DNA from 3 places in the Vibrio aerogenes genome. Region 3 is predicted to be linked to each of the others. Evidence: predicted binding sites of a transcription regulator. Region 3 holds the regulator's gene; each other region holds the start of a gene.
What was found. The regulator CRP, encoded in region 3, controls carbon source genes, mostly activating them, when cyclic AMP is high. The targets are predictions, from matches to a motif close to TGTGANNNNNNTCACA.

Region 1: a site for CRP is predicted at 1,381-1,396, ahead of OCV29_RS20645 (glycogen/starch/alpha-glucan phosphorylase). Genes of this name have one in related genera too.
Region 2: a site for CRP is predicted at 2,122-2,137, ahead of cdd (cytidine deaminase). Genes of this name have one in related genera too.

What each region holds. Positions count from the first base shown of each region.
Region 1 is NZ_AP024862.1:677,428-680,717, reverse strand. Features, by position in the region: gene OCV29_RS20645 (glycogen/starch/alpha-glucan phosphorylase) at 1-1,208, opposite strand, end outside; gene malT (HTH-type transcriptional regulator MalT) at 1,745-3,290, shown strand, end outside.
Region 2 is NZ_AP024861.1:2,116,243-2,119,532, reverse strand. Features, by position in the region: gene purT (formate-dependent phosphoribosylglycinamide formyltransferase) at 1-917, opposite strand, end outside; gene cdd (cytidine deaminase) at 1,118-2,011, opposite strand; gene OCV29_RS09385 (LrgB family protein) at 2,261-2,947, opposite strand; gene OCV29_RS09380 (CidA/LrgA family protein) at 2,947-3,290, opposite strand, start outside.
Region 3 is NZ_AP024861.1:341,497-344,786, reverse strand. Features, by position in the region: gene OCV29_RS01540 (phosphoribulokinase) at 1-689, shown strand, start outside; gene crp (cAMP-activated global transcriptional regulator CRP) at 945-1,577, shown strand; gene OCV29_RS01530 (DUF1338 domain-containing protein) at 1,697-2,488, opposite strand; gene astA (arginine N-succinyltransferase) at 2,558-3,290, opposite strand, start outside.

The DNA.
Region 1 (3,290 bases), on a different replicon from region 3:
GGCCATTTCTGCCGGACTTCAGTTAAAAACTGGTAATTAATCTGGTAGATAATCTCCATATGTCGGGGCAGCAAACGCTGAATCAGCGATTCACTCCAGGTTTCCAGCGCTTCAGGCAACAATGTATGGTTGGTATATGCAAAGGTTTTTGAACAAATCGCCCAGGCATCCTCCCAGCTTAAATCCCGTTCATCCATCAATACCCGCATCAGTTCGGGAATAGCAATTGTCGGATGCGTATCATTAAGCTGAATCGTTTCATAATCAGGCAGTAACCTGAGCGGATGTCCGGCTGCTTCATGACGACGCAAAATATCAGCAATTGATGCAGCACTATGGAAATACTGCTGCATCAACCGTAAAGTTTTACCCTTTTCATGGTTATCATTCGGATACAGAATTTTTGTAATGTTGCCTGCATCAATCAAAGATTTCTGTGCATCGAAATAATCACCATTGTTGAAGCTTTCCAGAGAAAACGGTGCAATCGCCTGACATTCCCATAAGCGCAGCGGATATACGGTCTCACTCTGATAACCGACAATCGGTAAATCCCAAGGCATCGCTTTGACAAACATCCCCGGCACCCAACGACGCCGCTCCCGTCCATGTTCCTCATAAATTTCAACCTGACCATAAAATCCTATCTGCTGAGCCAGCTGCGGCCTTGCAATCTCCCATGGATAGCCTTCAACCCCTTGCCATGCATCGGGTGATTCCTGCTGCTGCCCATCCAGAAATGATTGTCTGAACAGGCCATATTCATAATGTAATCCATAGCCAACTGTCGGAAATTCCTGCGCTGCACAGGAATCCATGAAACAGGCAGCCAACCGGCCTAATCCACCGTTTCCTAATGAAGGATCGCGTTCTTCTTCCAGCAGGTCACTCAGGCTGTGTCCAAGCTCTTCCATCGCCTCGCTAATTTGCGTATAAACGCCCATACTAATCAGATTATTGCCTGTCAGGCGACCAATCAGAAACTCCAGAGACAGATAATTCACACTTTTGGAGTTTTTAATTCTGATGTCATTTTCTGTTTCAAGTAAATCGAACGCGGTCAGTTCTGACAACGCTCTTGCCATCGCCAGATACCAGGTTCTCGTACTTGCCTGCTCAACGGTTTGAACATACGTCGAGGTCAGGTGGCGTTTCACGTTGTCTTTAAATTGTTCTTTATCAAATTGCTTTTGCTGATTCAGTTTCATCATGACATCTCATCATCGTTCCAATCCTGTTATCACATCCTGCATGGGGTTAACGGCTATAACATCCTCCCGGAACTTCTGTGATTCAGGAGGAGCAAACAGGGCGTAGACCAGTTTTCTCCATATGTACATTGATATTGATCGCATAAATTTATCCGGAAATAATTCATTTGGTGATTTGAGTCACACGATATTGACCTGAATATGATCCAGCCAGAAACGAAAACAGAGATAAGAAATGTGGGCAATGCCACAAAGTGCGATGATGCTGATGACAAACATACACCTTCCTTGCGCAATGCAACTTAGCCAATATAAATAATCAGCACTTTAATGTGATACATATCCCATATTCAGGGCGTAGTGACCCGAACAGTACAGCCTGTACCGGCAGATTAGAGCTGGATCAATTTATGAGCAGAACACCCTGACGTAGGATGCTCTGAGATTAACTTATCATCCGGGCTTGTTGATTTTTCTGATGTTTTTTAATGAAACAGAGGCCCGGTATAACAAAGGAATATGTGGGTTAAGGTATGTGGATTCCTTCTAAACTCACCCGTCCGGGCCGGTTACACAATGCAATCGTACGTCCGCGGGTACTCGAAATGCTCCGGCAGGCCCCCTGCTATAAAATGGTTCTTTTTTGCTCACCCGCTGGTTATGGCAAAACAACCATGGCAGCTCAGTGGCTGACCGATAAAAATGCGGTTGGCTGGTTCAGTCTTGATGAGGGGGACAATGATCAGTTTCGCTTTATTAATTACTTTATCCGTGCAATCAATAAAGCAACAAATAATTGTTGTCCGAACTCTCAGACTCTGGCAGAACGCAGGCAGTTCTCTTCTTTACGCTCTTTATTCAGTGAAATATTTGCTGAACTCAGTGAATTTCATCATGAATGCTATCTCGTTCTGGATGATTACCACCTGATTCAGAATGATGAGATTCATGAAGCGATTCGCTTTTTTCTGAAGCACCTGCCGGATAACATCACTCTGGTCGTCACCAGCCGGGCAACCCCACCTCTGGGAACTGCAAATCTGCGGGTGCGGGACATGATGATTGAAATCGACAATCATATGCTGGCATTTGATGCCGAAGAAACCACCCGTTTTTTCAGTCAGCGAATATCAGACGTCATTGATGACACGACCATTAACAATATCCGTGACTATGTGGAAGGCTGGCCATCGGCGCTTCAGCTCATCGCCCTTCAGGCCCAGCATCAAAACCGGACGCTGGCTCAGTCGGTCCAGTCCGTTTCACAGTTCAATCATGCTCATTTATGGGATTATCTGGCTGAAGAAGTATTTGACGCGATTGATGCAAAAACCCGGCACTTCCTGATGCAGTGTTCCGTACTGGAAACATTCAGCGATCAGCTGGTGAATGAACTGACAGAACGCAGCGATGCACTGAGTATGATTGAATCCCTGAACCGGTACGGACTGTTTATTTACCGCCTGGACAGTGAAAGTAACTGGTTTCGCTTCCATCATCTGTTCGCTGAATTTCTGGCGCATGAGCGTAAAGCACGGATTCCGGAAGAAGAACAACCTCTCCATCGCAGAGCGGCCAATGCCTGGCTGAAACTGGATATCCCGCATCAGGCACTTCGGCACGCCCAGAGAGCCAACGATGCAACATTAATTTCCCACATTCTGATTGATCATGGCTGGCGCATGTTCAACCGGGGCGAACTCCACATCATGGAGACCGCTATGAACGAACTGGGCACAGAACAATTGTATGCCACCATGAAACTGCCCTTGCTCCAGGCCTGGCTCGCTCAGAGCCAACACCGTTACAATGCGGTGGAAGACATGTTGCTGACGGCGGAAAATGAAATGGCCAGCCGCGATATCAAACTCACCACCAGTGAAAAAGGCCAGGTGAATGCGCTCCGGGCCCAGATTTCGATCAACAAAAATAACCCGGAAAATGCCCGTAAGCTCGCCGAACTGGCTTTGAGTCAGCTGGATACGACAGACTATCGCAGCCGGATTGTTGCCACATCGATTGTGGGTGAGGTCAATCATGTTCAGGGAAAACTGAACAGGGCCCTACCGCTGATGCAAC
Region 2 (3,290 bases), 1.8 Mb from region 3:
GTAAAAGCACGGACATGGAGTGCAAACTCAGACATATTCTGGGATATTAATGTGACCAGCCCGGTATCGTGAGGGCGGGGGGAGACTTCATTGAAAATAACCTGATCACCCTGAATAAAGAGTTCGACACCGAAGAGACCAAATCCGCCTAATGCTGTGACGATTTTTTCTGCCGTGACCTTTGCTGCTGCCAACGCTTTTTCTGACATTGCCTGAGGTTGCCAGGATTCACGATAATCTCCATCTTCCTGACGGTGACCGATTGGATCACAAAAATGAATCCCATCGACGGCACTGACCGTGAGCTGGGTAATTTCATAATCAAAATCGATAAATCCTTCGATAATGACTCTTCCCGCACCGGAACGACCGCCATCTTGTGAGTAATGCCATGCCTGATCAATTTCAGCTTCAGTTCTGATAACACTTTGTCCTTTTCCTGAAGAGCTCATCACCGGCTTAACAACACATGGCGTTCCAATTTCTGCCACGGCCTGACAAAAATCTTTATAATTGTCTGCAAACCGATAGGGTGAAGTTTTCAGGTTTAACTCTTCAGCGGCCAGACGACGGATACCTTCACGGTTCATGGTCAGTTGTGTTGCATGCGCTGTAGGAATGACACAGACACCTTGTTGCTCCATTTTTGCTAATGTTGCCGTTGCTATTGCTTCAACCTCCGGCACAACATAGTCTGGACGCTCCTGTTCGATAATCTGCTGTAATTTCTCACCATCTAACATATCAAAGACATGCGCTCGATGAGCAACCTGCATGGCTGGTGCATTGGCATATTTATCACATGCAACCACCTCCAGTCCCAGCCTTTGGCATTCAATGGCAACCTCTTTGCCCAGCTCTCCTGCTCCCAGAAGAAGAACCCGTGTTGCACCTTTTGTTGTTGCTGTTCCAAACATGCCATAACCTCTGTTCATCATTCAGATTTTGCGGCAATCATACTGATTTTTCCGATGAAAGCAAACGTTTGCGTTCTGGGTCGATGAAGCGTGGATTCGGCCGGAGCTTGATGTTTTCATGATGAATTTTTTGTTTTGGCAGGCGTCAGGGAAAAGTGACTCTTATCTCTTTTCCCTAGAGCGTGGACGGAGAGTGATGACTATTCGTCAATCTGGTGATATTCACATTCGAGCAAAGGACCGATTTGTCTGAGGACATATTGTGTGTCGATCAAATGACTGACGGTCGCATGACTCATTTCTGTCAGCACAACCCGCTGAATCTCATTGAGTTCATGTCCTCCCATTCTGGCTTGCACCAGAGCAACCTGAAGCGGTGGAAGGCTTGGATTAAAAGCTGCGTTTTCAGCATAGGCACCCATATAAATTTTCTGATCACGCATCTGAACCGCAACCCCACTGTAGTTTTGGCTGTAAGGCGCGTGACTTTGATTTAATGCATGAAGCGCACAAAGAACAAGTTCATCCTGAGTATTGATGTGTTTCATATGGTTTTTTTCAGACATTAATCCGGAAGTGATTCCCAGATCTCCCGGCCCGAAGGCTTCCGGCAGGTAATGATGTAATCCGCAGGCTGGTTTATCCGGGAGCTGAATCTGTAATGTGTCTGCACTGGTCAGTTCATTCATAAATTGTCTGCAATGGCCACACGGTGGTGTGTCGATGATGATATCTGTCAGCGCCGTTTCTCCCGACATCCACGCGTGCGAAATGGCGGCCTGTTCTGCATGAATTGTTTGCCCCATCTGAGTTTTGGCGAATTCCATATTGGCACCAAAATAAAGTGTGCCGGAGAACCCTCTGGCGATAGCGCCAACCTGAAAATCAGAGATGGGCGTGAGTGCATACGCAGCGGCTAAAGGAAGGAGTTTTAACGGAATAGCTGATGCATCAGTCTTTGCCAGACTGGCTAACTGATTCACTTGCCGGGGACTTAACTGACCTGAAAATTCGTGATGGGATATTACAGGGGTCAGATATGAGCGTAATTCGGCCGGAATTTTTGTCAGGGCCTGAGAGATGTTTAGGGTCATATCATTCTTTCTCTGAAGTAATCAACTTTTTTATATTAGCTTAGATTTTTATATACAGTGTGACATGCATATAAATAATACGAGACATCTATTAATTATTTCATTGCATTTGTGACATATTTCAAAATAAATGTGCGATAACACGAGGAATAATCGCGATGTGTTGTTTGATGGTGAGAAAGTCATTGATTGTTGTTTGTGCCTTCCTGCCCGATATTTGTTGTACCGGACAGGAAGGCTGGATGTGTTTTAACTGATAAAATCAGCAAACCATAGTGCGAGTGTATAAAATGTTGGAGCCAGAATTGAAGTGATGATGCCGCATAACACCAGTGCCAGCGAGCTGAACGCCGCATCCTGCGGCGCTTTTTCGGCACTGGTTGCAGTACCTAATGCGTGAGAAACTGCCCCCATGGTCAGCCCTTTAGCTATCGGGTGCGTGATATTCAGCCGTTTATAAACCGGGTAAGCGCAAACAGCCCCGAATAACCCGGCAATGACCACGAGAATTGCTGTAATGGAAGCTTCTCCTCCCAGGCTGGAGGTGATTTCCATGGCAATTGGTGTTGTCACTGATTTCGGCAGCAGTGCTGCAATCAGTGTATTGTCTGTATTCAGCGCGACAGCGATCAGGCCGGTGGAAATCATTGACATCACACTTCCTATTGTACAGGCAGCTAAAATCACCCGCCAGTTTGCTCTGATTTGTGGTAATTGTTCGTACAGCGGGTAAGCCAGAGCGACGACTGCGGGTTGCAATAAAAAATTGATCACCGAGGTATCTTTGGCGTAGGCCGGGTAGGGAACACCTGTCAGCATGAGCAAAGAAATCAAAATGATAACGCTCAGAAGTAATGGATTTGCCAGCGGATTTTTTAGTTTGTTACATAACCAGCGTGCAAACAGAAAAACGATAATCGTGATGACCAGCCACATTATGAATGCTCCTTCCGTTTCAGGTAACGATCCAGCGCTGTTCCCATACAAATGAGCACGATAGCGCTTCCGACAACCACACTGAGAAAAATTGAAAAAGCATTATCGATTAAGATATCGAAATGACTCATTAAGCCTACACTCACCGGGATAAACAAAAAAACCATGTACCGGATGAACAGGCTTGCGCCGGGCTGAACCCATGTGACGGGTAAAATACCAGATGAAAGTAACATGAACAGAATAATCATGCCGATAACACTGCCGGGAATAGAGAGATGAAGCCAGTGTTGAATGGTTAAACCAGCCCATAAACAGATAAATATGACACAGAAAGATATCA
Region 3 (3,290 bases):
AACAGGGACGTCATATCAGTTACTTCGGTCCTCAAGCCAATGACTTTGCTGCACTTGAAGAATTCTTTCGTGAATATGGTCGTTCAGGAACAGGAAAGATACGCCGTTATCTGCATACATTTGATGAAGCCGTTCCATATAATCAGACTCCGGGAACATTTACACCATGGCAGGAACTGCCTGATGACACCAATGTACTGTTCTACGAAGGCTTACACGGCGGTGTTGTTGACGGGGATGTCAACGTCTCGCAGCATGTCGATTTTCTTATAGGTATGGTGCCAATCGTCAACCTGGAGTGGATACAGAAATTTGTCCGTGATACCAGAGACCGGGGACACTCAAAAGAAGCCGTGATGGATTCCATTGTCCGTTCGATGGATGATTACCTGAACTATATCACGCCTCAGTTTTCACGAACACATATCAACTTTCAGCGGGTTCCAACCGTCGATACATCAAACCCACTGAGTGCAAAAGGAATTCCCAGTCTGGATGAAAGCTTTGTTGTTATCCGGTTACGTGGCATTAAAAAAGTCGATTTTCCTTATTTACTCGCAATGATTGATGGCTCTTTTATGTCCCGGCATAACACAATTGTTGTGCCCGGCGGAAAAATGAGTTTCGCCATGGAGTTAATTGTCCGGCCAATTTTGCAAAAATTAATCGAAACAGGAAAAATTGGTTAACCCGTTATAAACCAGACGACATTCTATATTTTACTTTCCATACCGTGACACTGAGCACGTTTTATGAGATAAATTTGCAGTGGTCACACGATAAAAATCAAGAAATTGTGCCCGAAAAAAGATACTATTTTCAATAGCGAAACAGAAGACGACTTGCAGGCTTTCTAAACAACTTTTATGCTAGATGTTCATATGAATGCTTTAGCTAATTGCACGGAAAGCAGCAAGCATACCCTGCAGAGGAAGAGAGATATTATGGTTCTAGGTAAACCTCAAACCGATCCAACTTTAGAGTGGTTTCTTTCACATTGTCATATTCATAAGTACCCATCAAAGAGTACACTCATCCATGCTGGTGAAAAAGCAGAGACACTTTATTACATCGTAAAAGGCTCTGTCGCTGTACTTATTAAAGATGAAGAAGGTAAAGAAATGATTCTTTCCTATCTGAATCAGGGAGATTTTATTGGTGAACTTGGTTTATTCGAAGAAGGCCAGGAACGTACAGCCTGGGTTCGGGCAAAATCCCCTTGTGAGGTTGCTGAAATTTCATTCAAGAAATTCCGTCAGCTGATTCAGGTCAATCCGGATATCCTGATGCGTCTTGCCGGACAAATGGCGAGTCGCCTGCAGGTGACCAGCCAAAAAGTAGGCGATTTGGCATTCCTTGATGTGACAGGTCGTATAGCACAAACACTGTTGAACCTGGCAAAACAACCGGATGCAATGACTCACCCGGATGGTATGCAAATAAAAATAACACGCCAGGAAATTGGTCAAATTGTTGGTTGCTCCCGTGAAACAGTGGGCCGCATTTTAAAAATGCTGGAAGAACAGAATCTGATTTCGGCGCATGGTAAAACTATTGTGGTTTATGGCACGCGCTGATTCATCAATTCATCATTGTCTCTGTTTAAAAAGCCACTCGTTGAGTGGCTTTTTTCATTCAGTCTCCCACAAAAGCATGTTCATTCATGGAATTGCTTTGTCACTCTGCTCCTTCGCTGTCAGTGATTTGTACTTTCAAATATCTTATCCGCTGATGCTGTAACAAATCCCGGATATAACTCACCATTTGCCATGGGATAACGTTTGGCAAACTCATAGAATCCCCCCGGAATTAACAGCTCAGCTTCCGTAAATTCTACAACGACTTTATCTGCCATGGTCGAAGATTGTTCCAGAAATACCGCTGGCGTTCCCTTAATTTCACCACCGGAAGTATTCAATAAGAAACCGTTATTGATCAAATAGCGATTCACTTCAGCGATTTGATTCATTTTTTTCAATTGATTAACACTGACCGTAAAGTGATTAGCCCCATAGCCATGCGCCGCAACCCAGGCTGCATATTCACTTTCTTCCGACAAAATATAATATTGTTCCAGAGAAACAGGCCATAAGCGTCCGCCATATAAAAAGGAAGCATCAGATACCATGTCAGGACGGATGTGGGCAACCAGACTCCTGACAATCTTTTGCACAGACCCGGAACAGTGTTCGACTTCCAGCTCACTGATAAACACCTTAGGCTGCCTGGGATCCGGGTGTTCAAAGTGTTTTGCATTTAATTTCTTCGATTCAAAATGATACTGCCCCTTTTCTTCATATCCCATGGCAAGAAATGGCTTTGCCAGTGTATCAAGCTTCACAGGATCTAAATTAAAAGTTCTCAGAGCAATATGATCATTGATCAATGGCTCATTCTCCTGCAACAACTGGTGAACCTGACAAGCCGAAGGACATAGCCTGCTAATATAATCTTTCCACATGGCCTCAAACAATTTTTCCGGTGTCATAAGCACCTCCTTCTTTCATCACTGCCCGGGCCAAACACCCCAGACAGATCATCACGAAACCCGAAACGTTCAATGATTCACTAATACCCGTACCCGATCACCGTTATCGACAAGCAAAGCTTTCGCAACCTCAGATGAAATCGTCACATGATTCCTCTCTGCATCGAACAGAGCATTTGTCATTGTTGCTCTGAAATTTTCCATGGAGGTATTACTGACAATGACAGGCACACCGCTTGCGCAGTCCTCAATAACAACGTGTGATGAAAAAGATTCTCTCACTGAACGTATATGCTTTATATGACATTCAACCGTTGGACCTGCATCAAAAATATCCACATAATCCCGGCAGGAAAAACCCTCATTTTCAAGAATTTTTAAAGCTGGCCGGGTCTTGTCGTGAACCTTTCCAATCACGGATTGAGCCTCTTGACTCAGCAAGTTGACATAGATTGGTAACTTAGGCATTAAATCCGCAATAAATCCTTTATGTCCCGATCCTGCAAGATAGTCAGCCAGTGTGAAATCAATCCCGAAAAAATGTTCCTGTAACCACTGCCAAAAAGGAGAATTACCCTGTTCATCAGAAACGCCTCTCATTTCTGCAATAATAGTTGAGGAAAATCTTTCCGGATGCTCAGCCATCATCAAAAACCGACATTTAGACATTAATTTTCCATTCATACCTTTCCGGAAGCGGGGTAACAGAAACAAGGAACAAAGCTCCGAGCAACCGGTATAGTTATTCCCAAGACTTAACAACTTGACGATTTTATTTACCCCCAAACGACGGGAAGAGTGA